One region of the Micromonospora sp. DT227 genome, then DNA from elsewhere that is predicted to be linked to it. Evidence: riboswitches for the same ligand, from Rfam matches in the RefSeq annotation. Region 1 holds a riboswitch; the other holds the start of a gene.

The links. Region 1 has a riboswitch for ZMP and ZTP ahead of ACLQ2W_RS12590 (glycine hydroxymethyltransferase). Riboswitches for the same ligand answer to the same signal wherever they lie in the genome.
Region 2: another riboswitch for ZMP and ZTP. It lies ahead of ACLQ2W_RS22005 (bifunctional 5,10-methylenetetrahydrofolate dehydrogenase/5,10-methenyltetrahydrofolate cyclohydrolase); the one in region 1 lies ahead of ACLQ2W_RS12590 (glycine hydroxymethyltransferase).

Annotation. Positions count from the first base shown of each region.
Region 1 covers NZ_JBNCLA010000003.1:54,434-64,322, forward strand. Annotated here, with positions in the region: gene ACLQ2W_RS12545 (alpha-ketoacid dehydrogenase subunit beta) at 1-632, opposite strand, end outside; gene pdhA (pyruvate dehydrogenase (acetyl-transferring) E1 component subunit alpha) at 632-1,837, opposite strand; gene ACLQ2W_RS12555 (Lrp/AsnC family transcriptional regulator) at 1,910-2,416, shown strand; gene ACLQ2W_RS12560 (DNA polymerase domain-containing protein) at 2,421-3,395, opposite strand; gene ACLQ2W_RS12565 (hypothetical protein) at 3,439-3,768, opposite strand; gene ACLQ2W_RS12570 (histidine phosphatase family protein) at 3,908-4,639, shown strand; gene ACLQ2W_RS12575 (NAD(P)H-hydrate dehydratase) at 4,623-5,486, shown strand; gene ACLQ2W_RS12580 (S8 family peptidase) at 5,602-7,086, shown strand; gene ACLQ2W_RS12585 (hemerythrin domain-containing protein) at 7,196-7,696, shown strand; ZMP/ZTP riboswitch at 7,780-7,869, shown strand; gene ACLQ2W_RS12590 (glycine hydroxymethyltransferase) at 7,888-9,324, shown strand; gene ACLQ2W_RS12595 (hypothetical protein) at 9,379-9,630, opposite strand; gene ACLQ2W_RS12600 (PLP-dependent aminotransferase family protein) at 9,699-9,889, opposite strand, start outside.
Region 2 covers NZ_JBNCLA010000006.1:280,566-290,454, reverse strand. Annotated here, with positions in the region: gene gcvP (aminomethyl-transferring glycine dehydrogenase) at 1-1,601, shown strand, start outside; gene ACLQ2W_RS22045 (DUF5999 family protein) at 1,696-1,896, opposite strand; gene ACLQ2W_RS22040 (chorismate-binding protein) at 2,020-3,207, shown strand; gene pip (prolyl aminopeptidase) at 3,220-4,167, opposite strand; gene ACLQ2W_RS22030 (MarR family winged helix-turn-helix transcriptional regulator) at 4,219-4,728, shown strand; gene def (peptide deformylase) at 4,739-5,248, shown strand; gene ACLQ2W_RS22020 (GNAT family N-acetyltransferase) at 5,268-6,044, opposite strand; gene ACLQ2W_RS22015 (sulfite exporter TauE/SafE family protein) at 6,044-6,820, opposite strand; gene ACLQ2W_RS22010 (endonuclease/exonuclease/phosphatase family protein) at 6,995-7,774, shown strand; gene ACLQ2W_RS22005 (bifunctional 5,10-methylenetetrahydrofolate dehydrogenase/5,10-methenyltetrahydrofolate cyclohydrolase) at 7,778-8,668, opposite strand; ZMP/ZTP riboswitch at 8,682-8,763, opposite strand; gene ACLQ2W_RS22000 (hypothetical protein) at 8,761-9,786, opposite strand.

The DNA of each region.
Region 1 (9,889 bases):
GGCCCGTACGCGACGAGCGTCGCGTCGGTGCCCGGCCGGCGCACCACGGCGGTGCCGATCGGCGCGGTACGCGCCGGCAGCTCCGCCTCGCCGCTGGAGAAGTAGAGCTTCTTCGGCTCCAGGAACACCACCGGGTCCGGGTCGTCGATCGCGGCGCGCAACAGCGAGTACGCGTCGTCGACGGTGGCCGGGGTGACCACCTTCAGGCCGGGGGTGTGCGCGTAGTACGCCTCGGACGAGTCGCAGTGGTGCTCCACGCCGCCGATGCCGCCGGCGTACGGGACCCGGATGACGATCGGCACGCTGAGCGCGCCCCGGGTGCGGTTGCGCAGCTTCGCCACGTGCGAGGCGATCTGCTCGAACGCCGGGTACGCGAACGCGTCGAACTGCATCTCGACCACCGGCCGCAGCCCGGACATGGCCAGGCCGACCGCGAAACCGACGATGCCGGCCTCGGCGAGCGGGGTGTCGAAGCAGCGCTTGTCGCCGAAGCGGGCCTGCAACCCGTCGGTGATCCGGAAGACGCCGCCGAGCTGGCCGACGTCCTCGCCGAAGACGAGCACCCGCTCGTCGTCGAGCAGCGCGTCGGCGAGCGCGGCGTTGAGCGCCTTCGCCATGGTCACGGTGGCCATCAGGCGTCCCCCTCCTCGTCGCGGGCCGCGGCCAGCTCGGCCCGGACCAGTTCCCGCTGCTCGACGAGCTGCGGCGTCGGCTCGGCGTAGACGTGCTCGAAGAGGCTGAGCGGATCCACCGTCGGCTGCTCGTCCATCCGGCGGCGCAGCGTGGCGGCGTACGCCTCGGCCTCTTCGGCGACCGCCGCGACCGCGGCGTCGTCGAGCACGCCCCGGGCCCGCAGGTACGCCTCCAGCCGGGCGATCGGGTCGCGGTCGCGCCACGCCTCGACCTCGTCGGCGTCCCGGTAGCGGGTCTGGTCGTCGGCGTTGGTGTGCGGCTCCATCCGGTAGGTGTGCGCCTCGATCAGGTACGGGCCCTTGCCGGCGCGGGCGTGCGCGACGGCCCGGTTCAGCACCGCCAGCACGGCCACCGGGTCGTTGCCGTCGACCTGCTCGCTGGGCACCCCGTAGCCGACGCCCTTGTACGCCAGGCTCGGCGCGGCGGTCTGCCGGGACAGCGGCACGCTGATCGCGTACTTGTTGTTCTGCACCAGGAAGACGACCGGGGCCTTGAACACGGCCGCGAAGTTGATCCCCTCGTGGAAGTCGCCCTCGCTGGTGGCGCCGTCGCCGATGAACGTCAGCGCCACGGTGTCCCGGCCCTGGTACGACTCGCCGTAGGCGAGACCGGCGGCGTGCACGCACTGGGTGGCCAGCGGCGTGCACTGCGGCGCGGTGCGGGTGACGGCCGGGTCGTAGCCGCAGTGCCAGTCGCCGCGCAGCAGGGTGAGCACCTCGACCGGATCGAGGCCGCGCGCGGTCAGCGCCATCGACTCCCGGTAGGTGGGGAAGACCCAGTCGGAGTCGCGCAGCGCGAGCACCCCGCCGACCTGGCAGGCCTCCTGGCCACGGGCGGACGGATAGACGGCGAGCCGCCCCTGCTTGGTCAGCGCGGTGGCCTGGGTGTCGAAGCGGCGGCCGACGACCATCCGCCGGTACATCTCGCGCAGCGTCTCGACCGGCGGCTCCGGATAGTCGTCGCGGGCCGGCAGCGCGGTGCCGTCCGGGTTCAGCAGCCGAACCGGCTCGGGCTGCGGCAGCAGGCCGGCCGACGGGTCGGGGACGGCCGGGGTGGCCGGCCGGCGGGTGCGCGGGGATGCCCTGCGGACCGCCTGGGGTGTGGTCGTCACGGCGGGGACCTCCTGGACGTGTGGTGGACCTATGCTCCTGCCCATGGATGATTGACTCAACATCCGCGCTGAACGCGGGACGAATGGCACGGGAGGATGAGCGAAGTGAGCCAGGAGACCGGCACCACAGCGGGCGCGACGGGCGGAACGGGACGTTCGGCCGGCCCGCTCGACGAGGTCGACCGGCGGATCCTGCGCGAACTGGTCGCGGACGCCCGGCTCTCCATCCGGACGCTCGCCGACCGCGTGCACGTCTCGCGCACCAACGCGTACGCCCGGGTGGAGCGGCTGCTGCGCGACGGCGTGCTGACCGGCTTCACCGCGCGGGTCGCGCCGGAGCCGGCCGGGCTGGGCACCTCGGCGTACATCGCGCTCACCATCGAGCAGAACACCTGGCGGGAGGTCTCCGCCGAGCTGGCCCAGGTGCGCTACATCGAGCACGCGGCGCTGCTCAGCGGCGAGCACGACGTGCTGGCGCTGGTCCGCGCGCCGGACAACGCCACGCTGCGCGACGTGGTGCTGGACCGGGTGCAGAGCATCGCCGGGGTGCTCTCCACCCGCACCTGGCTGGTCTTCGAGGAGTTCGACGGAACACTGAGCCCCTGGGCCTGACGGCTCACCGCTCCGGCGGCGGCTCCAGGCCCTCGCGGTCGGCCAGCTCCAGCAGCGGCGCCAACGAGTGCCGCCGACCGTCCAGGCCGGCGTGCGGGTCACCGCGGTCGGCGAACCGGGCCGGCATGCTGAGCACGTCGAAGTCCTCCGGCCGGGCGTCGTCCAGCTCGGCCCAGTCCAGCGGCGCCGACACCAGCGCCCGCGGCGTGGGCCGGATCGAGTACGCGGACGTCATGGTATGGTCGCGGGCCATCTGGTTGTAGTCGACGAAGACCGGCCGGTCACGCTGGTCCCGCCACCAGGTGGTGGTGACCAGGTCCGGTCGCCGGCGTTGCATCTCCCGGCCGAGCGCCAGCACCGCCCGCCGGCACTCGCCGAAGCTCCACCGCGGCTCGATCGACAGGTAGACGTGCAGTCCCCGGCCGCCGGTGGTCTTCGGGTACCCCTCCAGGCCCAGCTCGGCGAGGAACGCGCGCACCTCGTGGGCCACCGGCACCACCTGGGCGAACTCCACGCCCGGCATCGGATCCAGGTCGATGCGCAGTTGGTCGGGGTGCTCCACGTCGGCCGCCGACACCGGCCACGGGTGGAACCGCAGCGTGCCCAGGTTCGCCGCCCAGATCACCACCGCCAGCTCGCTCGGCGCCACCTCGTCGGCGGTCCGTCCGCTGGGGAACGTGATGTGCGCGGTGCGCACCCAGTCGGGCGCCCCGGCCGGCAGCCGCTTCTGGTAGAACGCGTCGCCCCGGTTGGTCTGCCGGGTGGCGATCGTCGCGCCCTCGAACACGCCGCGCGGCCAGCGTTCGAGCATGGTGGGCCGGTCCCGCAGCGCGCGCAGCACGCCGTCGCCGACGGAGAGGAAATACTGCACCACGTCCAGCTTGGTCAGCCCGCGCTCGGGAAAGTAGGGCTTGTCCGGGCTGGAGACGCGGACCAGCCGCTCCCCCACCCGGATCTCCTCGGCCGCCGTGGTCGCCATCCCACCCACCGTAGGGCACCGGCCACCGTCGCGCGGGCATCCGTCAGGTGATCAGCAGGATCCCGACCACGATCAGCGGCACCGAGACGAACAGGAAGATGCCGACGCCGGTGAGCACCCGGCCGCCGCCGCCGTCCTCCCGCTCCGGCGCCAGCCCGAACGTGGACCGGGCCGGCAGCATGCCGATCCGGCTCAGCGTCAGGTCGCCGGTCATCCCGATCACGGCCCCGACCAGCAGGAACGCCACGCCGACCCGATGCACGAAGTCGCCGCCGCTGACCGCCACCCAGACGCCGACCGCCACCGTGATCGCCGCCACCGCGACCACGAAGAGCACAAGCGCCTCCCGCAGGCCCTGCACCACCGTCGACATGCACACCTCCCCGGCCGGGCCGCCCGACCCGGCGACATCTTGCCGGATCGATGCGCGCCGCGCTGCCCCGTCGTCCCGTACTTCTGCCCGGCTGAGCCGGCGCGGTTACCCGCGCCGGGCGTCGGGTACGGGGAGCCGCATGGCGGAGTTGGCAGCGCTCTGGATCGTCCGGCACGGTGAGAGCACCGCGAACGTCGCGGCCACCGCGGCGGAGACGTCCGGCGCCGAACTGATCGACCTCACCCACCGGGACGCGGACGTGCCATTGTCGCCCACCGGCGAGGAGCAGGCCCGGGCCACCGGCCGGTGGTTGGCCGGCCTGCCCGCGGAGCGCCGGCCCGAGGTGGCGGTGGTGTCGCCGTACCTGCGCGCGGTGCGCACCGCCGAGCTGGCGCTGGCCGGCACCGGGGTGCCGATGAGCCGCGACGAGCGGCTGCGCGACCGGGAGCTGGGCATCCTCGACGGGCTCACCGGGCACGGCGTGCGCCGGCGCCACCCGGAGGAGGCACGGCGGCGGGACCGGCTCGGCAAGTTCTACTACCGCCCGCCCGGCGGCGAGTCCTGGACCGACGTGGCGCTGCGGCTGCGGGCCCTCCTCGGTGACCTGCGCCGCGACCACGAGGGCGGCCGGGTGCTGCTGTTCGGGCACGACGCGCTGGTCTTCCTGCTCAGCTACCTGGTGGAGGGGCTCACCGAGACGGAGCTGATGGCGCTCACCCGCGAGCACGTGATCGCGAACTGCTCGGTGACCGGCTGGCGGGCCGACGACGCCGGCCGGCTCGCGCCGGAGATGTTCAACGACGTGACCCACCTGCACCGGCAGGGGGCGCGGCCCACCCGGGAGGACGAGGTCCATGCCGAGCCGGTCTGACGTGATCACCCCCGCGCTGCTGCGGGACTGGGCGCTGCCGGTGCCCTCCGGCGGCAAGGAGGCGCGCGGCACGGTGCTCGTGGTCGGCGGTTCCCGGTTCACGCCCGGGGCGGTGCTGCTGGCCGGTGTCGCCGCGCTGCGCGCCGGCGCCGGCGTGCTCCAGCTCGCCGCCCCCGAGTCCACCGCCACGGCGCTGAGCATCCAGGTCCCGGAGGCGCTCGTGGTCGGCCTGCCGGAGACCGGCGAGGGCGCGGTCCGGGGCGACCCCGGCGACCTGCTGGGCGGCCTGGTCGCCGACGCGGACGTGGTGGCGGTCGGCCCCGGGCTGACCGACATCGACGCCACCCGGGAACTGCTGCGCCTGGTGCTCGACACGGCCGACCGGGAGACCGCCCTGGTGCTCGACGCGTACGCGCTCGGCGCGCTCAGCCACGAGCCGGACCTGCTGGCCGGCTCCGGCCGCAGGGTGGTGCTCACGCCGAACCTCACCGAGGCCCGCCACCTGCTCGGCCGGGACCCCGGCGACGACCTCGACGCCGAGGCGGTGGAGCTGGCCGGCCGGTACGACGCGGTGGTCTCGCTGTACGGGCACATCGCCACCCCGGACGGCCGGGCCTGGCGGGAGGAGAGCGGCGACGCCGGGCTGGGCACCTCCGGCAGCGGCGACGTGCGCGCCGGGCTCCTCGCCGGGCTGCTCTCCCGCGGCGCCGACCCGGCGCAGGCGGCGTGCTGGGCGGCGTTCGCGCACGCGGTCAGCGGGCAGCGGCTGGTGCCCCGCTACGGCCGGATCGGCTTCCTGGCCCGTGAGCTGCTCGACGAGATCCCGTACACGATCGCGACGGTCTGACGGCCGAGCCGCGGCGACGAGGGTGTGTGTAACACCACACGACATCCGCGCGCTGAGCCGGTGAAGGGCGTGCAGTCTGCGCGTCCTCCACCGGATCGGCCCCCTGGGAGTACGTGTGAACAACCTTCGTCGCAAGACACTGGCCGCCGCGTCCGCCGTGACGCTCGGCGCCGGTCTCGCCGTCACCGGCGGCCTGGCGCCGGCGGCAGCCGCCGGACCGGAGACGTCGTACCTGGTCCTCGCCCCGCAGGGCGCCACCACCGGCAAGGCCGCCGCCCGGGTGGCCGCCGCCGACGGCACCGTGGTGGCCGCCTACGACCAGATCGGCGTGCTCGTCGCCCGCTCGACCAACCCGGACTTCGCCGCCCGGGTGGCCGGCGCGGGCGTCGAGTCGGTCGCCTCCACCGCCGGCCTGGGCACCGCCCTCGACGAGGGCGAGACCGTCGAGGTCCCGGCGGCGCAGGTCGCCGACGCCATCGGCGACCCCACCCGGGAGCCGCTCTACGGCCAGCAGTGGGACATGGACATGATCCACGTCCCGCAGGCCCACGCGGTGACCACCGGCCGCCCGGACGTCGTCGTCGGCGTCCTGGACAGCGGCATCTCCAGCACCCACCCGGACCTGGCGACCCAGATCGCCAAGGAAAAGAGCACGTCCTGCATCGGCGGCGTCACCGACACCACCGAGGCGGCGTGGAACCCGACCAACAGCGACCACGGCACGCACGTGGCCGGCACCATCGCCGCGGCGATCAACGGCGTCGGCGTCACCGGCGTCGCGCCGGGGGTCAAGGTGGCCGCCGTCAAGGTGGTCAACAACGACGGCTACATCTTCCCGGAGGCCGCGGTCTGCGGGTTCCTCTGGGCCGCCGACCACGGGATGCGGCTGACCAACAACAGCTACTACATCGACCCGTGGGAGCTGAACTGCCGCAACGACGCGCGGCAGCGCCCGGTGTGGCAGGCCGTGCAGCGGGCGATCCGCTACTCGCAGTCCAAGGGCGTGCTCAACGTGGCGTCCGCCGGCAACTCGAACTACGACCTCGCCCACAAGATCACCGACACCGGCAGCCCGAACAACGGTACGCCGGAGGAGCGCGAGAACCTGACCAACGCCTGCCTCGACCTGCCGGCCGAGGCACCCGGCGTGGTGACCGTGGCCGCGGTGGGCCCGACCGGCGCGAAGAGCTACTACTCCTCGTACGGGCAGGGCGTGATCGACGTGACGGCGCCGGGCGGCGACACCCGGTTCCGGACCCAGGGCGCGCGTTCCACGTCGACCGACGGCATCCTGTCGACCACCTTCAACACCGTCACCCGCACCAACGGGTGGGGCTACAAGCAGGGCACGTCGATGTCCGGCCCGCACGCCACCGGCGTCGCGGCGCTGGCGCTGTCGGCGCACCCGGGCATGACCCCGGGCCAGCTGTCGTCGTTCCTGGAGCGCACGGCGACCGCCAAGCCCTGCCCGGTGGGCGTCTACAACCCGGTCCCGCTGATCCCGACGGGCCCGAACGCGTACGACGCGACCTGCTCCGGTGGGGCGCGTAACGGGTTCTACGGCGCCGGCGTCGTCGACGCGTACACCGTGGTGAAGTAACCCGGCACACCTCGCGGACCGGGCCCGGCACGATTGCCGGGCCCGGTCTGTTTGTCCTGGTCGGACGCCGGGTAGGGGGGCCAGATCAGTCGACCTAGGAGGTAACCCGGTGTCCACCGACGCGATCGTCCTGCTCAAGGAGGACCACAAGGAGATCCGCCGCCTGTTCAAGGCGTTCCAGGACGCCGAGGACGGGCCGGCGAGCCGACGCGGGAAGGTCGTCACGCAGATCCTCGAGGCGCTGACGGTGCACACCTACCTGGAGAACGAGGTGATGTACCCGGAGGTCCGCAAGCTGGTCCCGGACGTCGAGGACGACATCCTCGAGTCGTACGAGGAACACCACGTGGCGGACGTGCTCTGCCTCGAACTGCACGCCATGGACGCCGACGACGAGCGGTTCGTGGCCAAGACGACGGTGCTGATGGAGAACGTGCTGCACCACGTCGAGGAGGAGGAGCAGGAGTGGTTCCCGAAGGTGCGCGAGGCGCTCGGCCGGAACCAGCTCCAGGAGATCGGCCAGCGCATGCTGGACCTGCGGCCGACGGCGCCGAAGACGCCGACCGCCCCGAAGGCGCTGAAGAAGGCACGCGACGCCGTGGACGCCTGACGCGCAGGTGAGAAGGGGCCCCTTCTCGACGCGAGGCGTTAAGAAGGGGCCCGTCCTTACCCCCGGGGCGGGCGGCTAGGATCGGCACGGGCCGTGACTGGCGCGTGGAGATGGAGCACCATCGGGGAGCGGCCTCATCATGAGGACGCATGCCGAGCGCCTGGGCCTTCCGCACGTCACCAGGAGGTCGCATGTCGCACAACGCCGAGTCCACCGCCTTCCGCAGCGCGCTGGAGGTGATCCGCGCCGTCGAGCCGCGGGTGGCGGACGCCATCTCCGCGGAGCTGGCCGACCAGCGCGAGTCGCTGAAGTTGATCGCCAGCGAGAACTACGCCTCCCCCGCGACGCTGCTGGCGATGGGGAACTGGTTCAGCGACAAGTACGCCGAGGGCACCGTCGGGCGCCGCTTCTACGCCGGCTGCCAGAACGTGGACACCGTCGAGGCGCTCGCCGCCGAGCACGCCCGGGAGCTGTTCGGGGCCGCCCACGCGTACGTGCAGCCGCACTCCGGCATCGACGCCAACCTGGTCGCGTTCTGGGCGATCCTGGCCGACCGGGTCGAGTCCCCCGCGCTGAAGAAGGCGCAGAAGCGCCAGGTCAACGACCTGACCGAGGCGGAGTGGTTCGCGCTGCGCCGGGAGCTGGGCGACCAGCGGATGCTCGGCATGTCGCTGGATGCCGGCGGCCACCTCACCCACGGCTTCCGGCCGAACATCTCCGGCAAGATGTTCGACCAGCGCAGCTACGGCACCGACCCGGCCACCGGGCTGATCGACTACGACAAGGTCGCCGAGGCGGCCCGGGAGTTCCGGCCGCTGATCCTGGTCGCCGGCTACTCGGCGTATCCCCGGAAGGTCAACTTCCGGATCATGCGGGAGATCGCCGACTCGGTCGGGGCCACCTTCATGGTCGACATGGCGCACTTCGCCGGGCTGGTCGCCGGCAAGGTCTTCACCGGCGACTTCGACCCGGTGCCGCACGCGCACATCGTCACCACCACCACGCACAAGTCGCTGCGCGGGCCGCGCGGCGGCATGGTGCTCTGCGGCCCGGAGCTGGCCGACCAGGTCGACCGGGGCTGCCCGATGGTGCTCGGCGGCCCGCTGCCGCACGTGATGGCCGCCAAGGCGGTGGCGCTGGCCGAGGCGCGGCGCCCCGACTTCGCCGACTACGCGTCTCGGATCGTGGACAACGCGCAGGCGCTCGCGGACGGGCTGCTGCGCCGGGGCGCGTCGCTGGTCACCGGCGGCACCGACAACCACCTGGTGCTCATCGACGTCTCCGGCTACGGCCTGACCGGCCGGCAGGCCGAGCAGGCGCTGCTGGATTCCGGCATCGTGACCAACCGCAACGCCGTCCCGCAGGACCCGAACGGCGCGTGGTACACCTCCGGCATCCGGATCGGCACGCCGGCGCTGACCACCCGGGGGCTGGGCGCCGCCGAGATGGACGCGACCGCCGAGCTGATCCACACGGTGCTGGACCGGACCACCGCCGGCACCGGCCCGGACGGCGCCGCGTCGAAGGCGAAGTACGTGCTGGACCCGGCGGTGGCCGAGTCGGTCGGCAAGCAGGCCGCCGACCTGCTCACCCCGTTCCCGCTCTACCCCGAGGTCACCCTCGGCTGAGCCGCTGTCACCCGGCAGGGGCCGGCACCCGGCGCGGGTGCCGGCCCCTCGCCGTCAGCGCAGCGGGCGCTTGAGGTGGTAGCGGTGCACCTCGGTGCTGCCCTGCACGTTGTTCACGTCCTCGGCGGCGGTGACCAGCTCCCAGCCCTCCCGGCCGACGCGGTTGAGGTGCGCGACCGCGGTGTCGCCGTACGCGGTCACGTCGGTGCGGGACCCGTCCGGGCCGTACCAGACGAACGAGACGTGGAAATTCCGGCCCTGCCCCTGATAGCGGCGGACCAGCAACGCGTACTCCCAGGCAACCATCCGTCCATTATCAACGGACACCGGGTCGCCGGGAACACGGGTGGTGCCGGAACCACGACCCTGCGGCGTCAGGCCGGCGCGCCCACCGCGGCCGTGGTGTCCGCGACCAGCGCCGCGAGCCGGTCCAGGCCCACGTCGATCTGCGCCGGAGTGACCGCGCTCACCGACAGCCGCAACGCGTTCACCGGTGTGCCGGCGTCGTAGAAGTGCGCCATCGGGGTCCAGAGCACGCCGTACTCCCGGGCCGAGCGGTGCAGCA
Region 2 (9,889 bases), on a different contig from region 1:
ACGCCGACCGGGTCGGGGTGTCCTGCGACGAGACGACCACCGACGCGCATCTGCGGGCGGTGTGGGCGGCGTTCGGCGTGGACGGTGTCGACGGTGACGTGGAGGTGGCGTTGCCCGACGGGTTGGCCCGCTCCGGTGACGTGCTCACCCATCCGGTGTTCCGCAGTCACCACTCGGAGACGGCGATGCTGCGGTACCTGCGGCGGCTGGCTGATTTCGACTACGCCCTGGACCGGGGCATGATCCCGTTGGGGTCGTGCACGATGAAGCTCAACGCCACCACCGAGATGGAGCCGGTCACCTGGCCGGAGTTCGCGCACCTGCACCCGTTCGCGCCCGACGCGCAGACCGTCGGCTACCGGGAGTTGATCGCCCAGTTGGAGGGTTGGCTGGCGGAGGTGACCGGCTACGACGCGGTCAGCGTGCAGCCCAACGCCGGGTCGCAGGGGGAGCTGGCCGGCCTGCTGGCGATCCGCGCCTACCACCGGGACCGGGGTGAGGGGCACCGGGACGTGTGTCTGATCCCGTCGTCGGCGCACGGCACGAACGCCGCGTCGGCGGTGATGGCCGGCATGCGGGTGGTCGTGGTGGGCTGCGACGCCGACGGCAACGTCGACCTCGTCGACCTCGACGCGAAGATCGACAAGCATCGGGACGCCCTGGCGGCGATCATGGTGACGTACCCGTCGACGCACGGCGTGTACGAGACGGGCATCGCGCAGTTGTGCGCGAAGGTCCACGACGCCGGCGGTCAGGTGTACGTCGACGGGGCGAACCTCAACGCGCTTGTCGGGTTCGCCAAGCCGGGGCGCTTCGGCGCGGACGTGTCGCACCTGAACCTGCACAAGACGTTCTGCATTCCGCACGGTGGCGGCGGGCCGGGGGTGGGTCCGGTGGCGGTGCGGGCGCACCTGGCGCCGTTTCTGCCCGGTGATCCGGTCGGCGCGTCCGTCGACGGCCGGCCGGCGATCTCCGCGGCCCGGTACGGGTCGGCGGGGATCCTGCCGATCCCGTGGGCGTACCTGCGGATGATGGGCGCCGACGGGTTGGCGCGGGCCACCGCGGTGGCGGTGCTCGCGGCGAACTACGTGGCGGTGCGGCTGCGGGAGCACTTCCCGGTGTTGTACGCCGGCAACAAGGGCCTGGTGGCGCACGAGTGCATCCTGGACCTGCGGCCGTTGACGAAGGCGACCGGGGTGAGCGTCGACGACGTCGCGAAGCGGCTGATCGACTACGGTTTCCACGCGCCGACGATGTCGTTCCCGGTGGCGGGCACGCTGATGGTGGAGCCGACCGAGAGTGAGGACCTGGCCGAGTTGGACCGGTTCTGCGACGCGATGATCGCCATCCGCGCCGAGATCGACCAGGTGGGGTCCGGGCGGTGGCCGGCGGGCGACAGTCCGCTGTCGAACGCGCCGCACACCGCGGCGATGGTGTCCGGCGACGAGTGGCCGCACCCGTACCCGCGGTCGGTGGGCGCCTATCCGGGGGCGGTGGACCGGGCGGGGAAGTACTGGCCGCCGGTGCGGCGCGTGGACGGCGCGTACGGGGACCGGAACCTGGTCTGTTCGTGTCCCGCGCCGGAGGCGTTCGAGGAGTGAGGGCGTGCACGCCGGGGCGGTGGTGGATCGCCGCCCCGGCCGGCGCGTCGACGGGCTTCGTCGGCGCGTACGCTCACTGACGCTGCGTGATGGCTCAGGCGACGAGGGCGTGGCGGGCCGGTCCCCGGTGCGGGGCGATGGTCCGCCCGTCGGGGAGCAGCTCACCGGTGTCCTCGAAGATGATGACGCCGTTGCAGAGCAGGCTCCAGCCCTGCTCAGGAAAGCAGGCGAGGACGCGGGCGGCCTCGCGGTCGGTCGCGTCGGCGGAGGGGCAGGTGGGCTGGTGCTGACACATCGGGTTCTCCGGACTGTGGGGGCACTGTGTCATGGTTCACATGACCAGTGACGCACAGTACCAAGCTCAACCGCGCAACACCGAGCAAGGTCGCGGCTTGTTCACCCAGAATGGGCTGAACGGATGAGGCGGAACGGTCCAGACGGCGTGGAAGCGCTCCCACACGTGCCGGTCGCGGTGCCCGGCGCGCCGCCCGCCTGCCGGTCCCGGCTGGTCGAGACCGCCCGGTTGCAGTGGCGCCTCGGCGACGACGGCGACCCCACCGACCTGGCGCAACGCTTCCTCACCGCGCACGGCGTCGACGTCGACGACCTGTCACGGCCCGGCCGGCACACCGCCGACGGGCCGTGCGGGGCGGCGCTGTTCCTGTCCGCCGCCGCCGGCGCGTACGCCGTCGGCGCGCCGACCGGCGCGCCCACACCCGTGCCGGCGCTGCCCGACCTGGTCGCGGTCGTCTACCACCACGGCGACCGCCCGCACCGGCCACCGTCGCCGGCCGGCTGGCGGCTGGGGGACTGGCGCGACAGCTGGACCCCGGACGCACACGCCGCCGCCGTCGAGTCGGTCCGCGCCGCCATCGCCCGCGGCGACGTCTACCAGGTCAACCTCGTCGGGCACGCCGCCGCCGACTACACCGGCGACCCGCGCCCCGCGCTGCGCCGCCTCGCCGCGCTGCCCGGCGCCCGCTACGGCGGCGCCCTCACCGGGCCCGGCTGGGCGCTGGGCTGCGCCTCCCCGGAGACGCTCGTCGCGACCGAACACGGCCGGCTCGTCACCCGCCCGATCAAGGGCACCCGCGCGGCCACCGCCGCCGGCCGCCGCGACCTGCTCGCCTCCGCCAAGGAACGCGCCGAACACATCATGATCGTCGACCTGGAACGCAACGACCTGGCCCGGGTGGCCCGCACCGGCTCCGTCCGGGTCGACGAGCTGTTCGCCGTACGCCGCTGGTGCGACCTGTGGCAGGCCGAGTCGACCGTCTCCGCGGCGCCCGCCGACGGCCTGGGCCTGGCCGACCTGCTGCGCGCGGTCTGCCCCGGCGGATCGGTCACCGGCGCGCCGAAGCACGCCGCGCTCGCCCAGGTGGCCGCGCGGGAGCCGGTCGGGCGCGGCGCCGGCATGGGCGCGTTGGGCTGGGTCGGACCGGACCGGCTCGACCTGGGCCTGACCATCCGCACCGCCGCCGCCGACGCCCACCGGCTGCACCTGTGGGCCGGCGGCGGCATCACCTGGGACAGCGACCCCGCCGCCGAGGTCGCCGAGGCCGCCGCGAAGGCCGCCCCGATCCGCGCGCTGCTGGCCGCCGGCTGACCGCCCGGCCCCTCAGGCGGCGGCGAACGCGTCCAGGGCGGCCACCACCCGCTCACCGACGCCGTGGCCGCGGCCGTGCCCGCCGGACTCGACGATCTCCATCCGGGCGTCCGGCCAGTCCCGGGTCAACCGCCACGCGATGTCCGGCGGGCCGCTGACGTCGAGCCGGCCCTGCACGAGCACCCCGGGGATGCCGGCGAGCCGGCCGGCGTCGCGCAGCAACTGGCCGTCCGGCACGAACCCCAGGTTCGCGAAGTGGTGGGTGACCAGCCGGGTGAACCCGTACCGGAACACCGGGTCGGCGTAGCGCAGGCTGGGCGCGTACCCGCCGGCGAGGGAGACGTGCACGTCCTCCCAGTCGCACCAGTCGCGCGCCGCCCGTTCCCGCACCGCCGGGTCGGGGTCGTTGACCAGCCGGGCGTACGCGGCGGCCAGGTCGCCGTCGCGGTCGGCCTCGGGCACCCCGTCGCGGAACCGTGCCCACTCCTGCGGGAACACCCGACCCATGTCCCGGGTCACCCACTCGATCTCGCGGCGGGTGTTGGCCACCACGCTGAACAGCACCAGCGCGGTGACCCGCCCCGGATGCGCCTGCGCGTACGCCAACGACAGCGCCGAACCCCACGACGCGCCGCACAGCAGCCACCGCTGCACGCCCAGATACGCGCGCAGCGCCTCCATGTCGGCCACCAGGTGCCCGGTGGTGTTCACCGACAGGTCGGTCGCCGGGTCGGCGGCCGACGGGGTGCTGCGCCCGCAGCCGCGCTGGTCGAACAGCACGACCCGGTAGGCGGCCGGGTCGAACAACCGCCGCCACGACGCGTCGGCGCCCGAGCCGGGACCGCCGTGCACCACCAGCGCCGGCCGGCCGGCCGGGTTGCCGCAGGTCTCCCAGTAGACGCGCTGGCCGTCGCCGACGTCCAGGTGCCCCGACGCGTACGGCTCGATCGGTGGATACATGTCCCAGGTCCTCCCCACACCGGAAACGACAGCGCTGTTACATTAACGGATGTGACCGCCCCCCACCGCGACGCCCTCGGCACCCTGCTCCGCCACGTCCTGGAACTGCTCGACGGCGACGTCGCCGCCGTCCACGACCGACTCGGCCTCACCGACTACCGGCCCCGCTACTCACCCCTGGTCCGCGCCCTGGTCACCGACGGACCACTACCCATCCGCGACCTCGCCGCCCGCGTCGGCGTCACCCACTCCGCCGCCAGCCAGACCGTCGCCGGCATGCGCCGCGCCGGCCTGGTCACCCTCACCCCCGGCGCCGACGCCCGCCACCGCATCGTCACCCTCACCGACCGCGCCCGCACACTGCTGCCCGCCGTCGAAGCCGAATGGGCCGCCACCACCGCCGCCATGCGCCACCTCGACACCGAACTGCCCGTACCCCTCGCCGACGAGCTGTACGCCGTGCTCACCGCCCTGCGCCACCGCCCGCTACGCGACCGCATCGCCGACACCGGCCTGCTCCCGCCGGCGGGTGGGACCCCCGCACCGGTAAGCAACGGATAGCCTTCCGGGCATGACTATGCGCCCGATCCGGATCATCGGCGACCCCGTCCTGCGCACCCCCAGCGAACCCGTCACCACCTTCGACACCGAACTACGCGCCCTCGTCGCCGACCTGATGGACACCCTGCTCGGCGCCCCCGGCCGCGCCGGCGTCGCCGCCCCCCAGATCGGCGTCAACACCCAGGTCTTCGTCTACGACGCCGACGGCCACCGCGGCCACCTCATCAACCCCACCCTGGAACTGTCCGAAGACCTCCAGGACGACGACGAGGGCTGCCTGTCCATCCCCGGCCTCTACTTCCCGACCCCCCGCGCGCTGCACGCCACCGCCCACGGCTACGACCAGCACGGCGAACCCCTCACCATCACCGGCAGCGGCTTCCTCGCCCGCGCCCTGCAACACGAAACCGACCACCTGCGCGGCCGCCTCTACGTCGACACCCTGCGCGGCGACACCCGCCGCCGCGCGCTACGGGAGATCCGCGCCGGCCGCTTCGACTCACCCAGGCGAGGCCGCTGACACCCCACAGCCCCCTCGGTCAGCCGGGCAACCGGGTCAACGCGCACTCAGTGAACCCGGCCACCCGAGTGAAACCCAACCGCTCGTACAACCGCACCGCCGCGACGTTGTCCACCCGCACGTTCAACGTCACATGATCCACCGACGCCCGCAGCCGCGCGCACAACGCCGCCACCACACCCGCCCCCAGACCACGCCCCCGCACCGCCGGATGCGTCGTCACGTTCCCCACCGCCGCCACCCCCCACCGCGGCGAGAACACGTGCACCCCCGCCACCGCCACCAACCGACCACCCGCACGCACCCCCACGTACTGACCGGTGTCCACCATCCGCGCGTCGAACCAGTTCCCCGGATACGCCACCGCGTACAACTCCCGCAACAACGGCAGATCCGCCCGCCCCAACGGCTCACCCACCGCCGGCACCGCCGCCAACCGCCCCGGATCCGTCAACGCCATCCGCACATGCGCCGCCGCGTCCGACACCGCGTACCACCGCGCCACCGTCGCCTCCAGACCGGGGGACAGGTGCGCCCACAACCGCGCCGGCAACACCGGCGCCGCCGCCACCAACAACCCCGACAACGCCGCCACCCGATCCGGCGCCGCGAACGCCAACAACGTCGGCAACTCCACCCCGTGGTACAGCAACACCACCTCGTCACCCGACCGGAACCACGACGTGTACGGCCAGAAGAAATCGTCCAGATCACCCAACTGGTAGGCGTGCAACACCGGATCCCGACCCAACAACCCGGCCAGCACCGCCCGGTCGTGCTCCGCCCGCACCACCATCACCGCACCGCCACCCACTGGTCGTAACCCAACCGCGCCACCAACGCCAACACCACCACCAACAGCACCACCCGCACGAACCCCGCACCCCGCCGCAACGCCATCCGCGCGCCCACCACCGCCCCGGCCACGTTGCACACCGCCATCGCCGCCCCCAACAACCACCACACGTGCCCCGTCACCCCGAACACCACCAGCGCCCCCAGATTCGTGCCCGCGTTCACCACCTTCGCCATCGCCGACGCCTGCACGAAATCCGCACCCACCAACGCCGTGAACGCCAACACCAGGAACGTGCCCGTACCCGGACCGATCAACCCGTCGTACAACGCCACCCCCAACCCGGCCACCGCCACCGCCACCACCACCCGCCGCCGGGTCCGCCGCGACGGCGACGCCACCACCCCCAACCGCGGCCGGGTCAGCACGAACACCGCCACCGCCACCAACACCACCAACACCACCGGCCGGTACGCCCCCGCCGGCACCGCCCCCGCCAACGCCGCACCCAACCCCGCCGTCACCACCGCCAACCCCGCCGCCGGACCCGCCACCGCCCAATCCAGCCTCGTCCGCCGCGCATACGTCACCGCCGCCGTCGACGTACCGAAGATCGCCGCCAACTTGTTCGTCCCCAACGCCGTCGCCACCGGCACCCCCGGCGCCGCCAGCAACAACGCCGGCAACAACAGCAACCCGCCGCCACCCACCACCGCGTCCACCCACCCGGCCAACGCGGCAGCGGCCAGCAACGTCACCAACGACCCGGCATCCACGGCCGCATTCTGCCCACCCCGCCACCACCCGCGAGCACCCCTGTGGCCAGCCTCACCGCCCCCGACGACGCCGCACCCACAACCCGACCGACGCCACCGCCACGAACACCAGCACCGAACAACACAACAGCTTCACCATCCGACCAGCCTGCCACCACCACGTAGGGTGTGCAGGTGCGCCTGGCCACCTTCAACCTGCTGCACGGCCGCTCCCTCACCGACGGGCTCGTCGACCCCGACCGACTCGCCGCCGCCGTCACCGCCCTCGACGCCGATGTGCTCGCCCTCCAGGAAGTCGACCGCGACCAGACCCGCAGCGGCAAACTCGACCTCACCGCCCTCGCCGCCCACGCCCTGCACGCCGACCACCACCGCTTCGCCGCCGCCGTCGTCGGCACCCCCGGCGAACACTTCCGCCCCCTCACCCACGACGACGACGGCCACGGCGAACCCCTCTACGGCGTCGGCCTCATCAGCCGCCACCCCGTCCGCTCCTGGCAGGTCACCCGCCTACCCGCCGCACCCGTCCGCTCACCCATCTACATCCCCGGCCCCCGCGGCGGACTCGTCCTGCTCCGCGACGAACCCCGCGTCGTCCTCGCCGCCGTCCTCGACACCCCCCACGGCCCACTCACCGTCGCCGCCACCCACCTGTCCTTCGTCCCCGGCTGGAACATGTGGCAACTACGCCGCGTCGTGCGCGCCCTGCGCGCGCTGCCCGCCCCGCGCATCCTGCTCGGCGACCTCAACCTCCCCGCCGGCCCCGCCGCCGCGCTGTCCCGCTGGCGCCCCCTGGGCCGACGCCCCACCTACCCGGCCGGACAACCCCGCGTCCAACTCGACCACATCCTCGCCGACCCCCACCACCTCGACCGGCTCCCACCCGTCACCGCCGTCGACACCCCAACCTCCACCGTCTCCGACCACCGCCCCCTCGTCGTCGACCTCGGCTGACCCTCACCCCACGCCGGTCTGCCGCTGGGCCGCGCGCACCGCGTTACGGAACAACATCGCCACCGTCGTCGGACCCACCCCACCCACCCGCGGCGTGATCGCACCCGCCACCCGCGCACACGACTCGTCCACATCCGGCAACAACCGCCGCCCCTCGTAGCGCACCCCACCACCGACCACCACCGCGCCCGGACGCACATGCTCCGGCCGCACGATCCCCGGCACCCCCGCCGCCGCCACCAGAATCTCCGCCCGCCGCGTGTACCGAGGCCAGTCCGCCACCCCCGTGTGCACCACCGTCACCGCCGCGTTCGCCGTCGGCCGCTTCTGCGCCAACAACATCGCCAACGGCCGACCCAACGTCGCACCCCGACCCAGCACCACCACCTCCCGGCCCGACACCGGCACCTGATGGAACGCCAACAACGCCTCGATCCCCGCCGGCGTACACGGCAACGGCCCCGGCAACCCCAACGCCAACCGACCCATGTTCACCGGATGCATGCCGTCCACGTCCTTGTCCGGATCCACCTCGGCCAACGCCCGGTCGTAGTCCAGACCCCCCGGGATCGGATGCTGCACCAGCACCCCGTGCACCGCCGGGTCCGCGTTGAGATCCGCCACCACCGCGTGCAGATCCGCCTGCGACGCCGACGCCGGCAGGTGCACGTGCGGCGACGCGAACCCCAACGCCGCCGCCTGCCGCTGTTTGATCCGGATGTAACCGGCGCTCGCGTCGTCGTCACCCACCAGCACCGTCGCCAACGCCGGCGTCACCCCCACCGCACGCAGCTCCGCCACCGACGCGGCCACCTCACTCCACACCCGCTCGGCCACCGGCGCACCCGGCAACAACCGCGCCGACGAACCCGCAACCACCGAAGAAGAAGACATGCGGCACCTCGCCCGCGGAGGCCCAGGCGGTCGACCCCCACGACGAGCTCCCCGATGGTTCACCCATCCCCGTGCCGCCAGTCGCGTCCCCCTCACCCTCCCACAGCGCGCGCCACGATCGCATCCACCACCGACTGCCACCCCGGCAACGACGCCAACACCGCATCCGCCCGCCGCCGCCGATCCGCCGCCGACACCACCTGAAGATCCGCCAACACCGCCACCAACCCCGGCCGCAACGCCCGCTCCCGCTCCGGCGCCACCGCCCCCAACACCACCAGACACCGCGCGTACGTCACCAGCACCCAGAACATCGCCTCCCGGTGCCGCCCCGCCGCCACCAACGCCGCCCCACCGTCGAACACCACCGGCCGCCCCGCCACCGCCAGATCCGCCCCGAACGCAAACCCCTCCCGCGGCAGCCGCGCCACCTCGTCGAACACCACCGCCAACCCGGCCAGATGCTCCCGCACCCGCCCCGCGCCCACCCCACCGCCGTCCAACGTCGCCAACAACTGCGGATACCGCCCACCGAACCCGTGCCCCGCCAACACCTCCGACGCCCGCACGTACCGCCGCCGCACCGTCGGATCCACCAACCCCGCCACCGCCGGCCACACCGCCAGCAGCGACGTCGGGAACACCCACGTCAACACCTGCTCCGCGAGCGGCGCCCCCGCGTCCAACACCCGCAACCCGTCCTCGACCCGCCGCCGCACCCCCGCGCACCGCCGCCGCACCCACACCGGATCCGCGAACCCCGTCGCCACCCGCCGCCGCACCGCCGCCAACCGCCCCGACGGATCCGCGATCACCCCATCGGTACGGAACATCGGCGCGAACACCCACGACCCCAGCACGTCCTGCGGCTCACCCACCTCCGCCCAGGTGACCGAACTGACCTCCAACAACACCCCCCGATGGACGAACTTGCCCACCTTCACGCCGGGGGAGTCCCGCACCAGCAGCACGTCCACGTCCGACCACACCGGCAACACCGCGTCGTCCGGCAACCCCACCGTCGAGCCACTGAACAACGCTCCCTCGACCGACGGATCAACCCGCATCCGCTCCCGCACCCAGTCGACCGCCACCGCCCGCGCCGCACCCACCCGCATCCGACCGATCCTGCCACCACCACAGCCAGCATCCGCACACCCACGGTTGCCGATCGGACACGAAGCGTGGACCATCGATGACAGTAACTGTCGGTCGGATCGT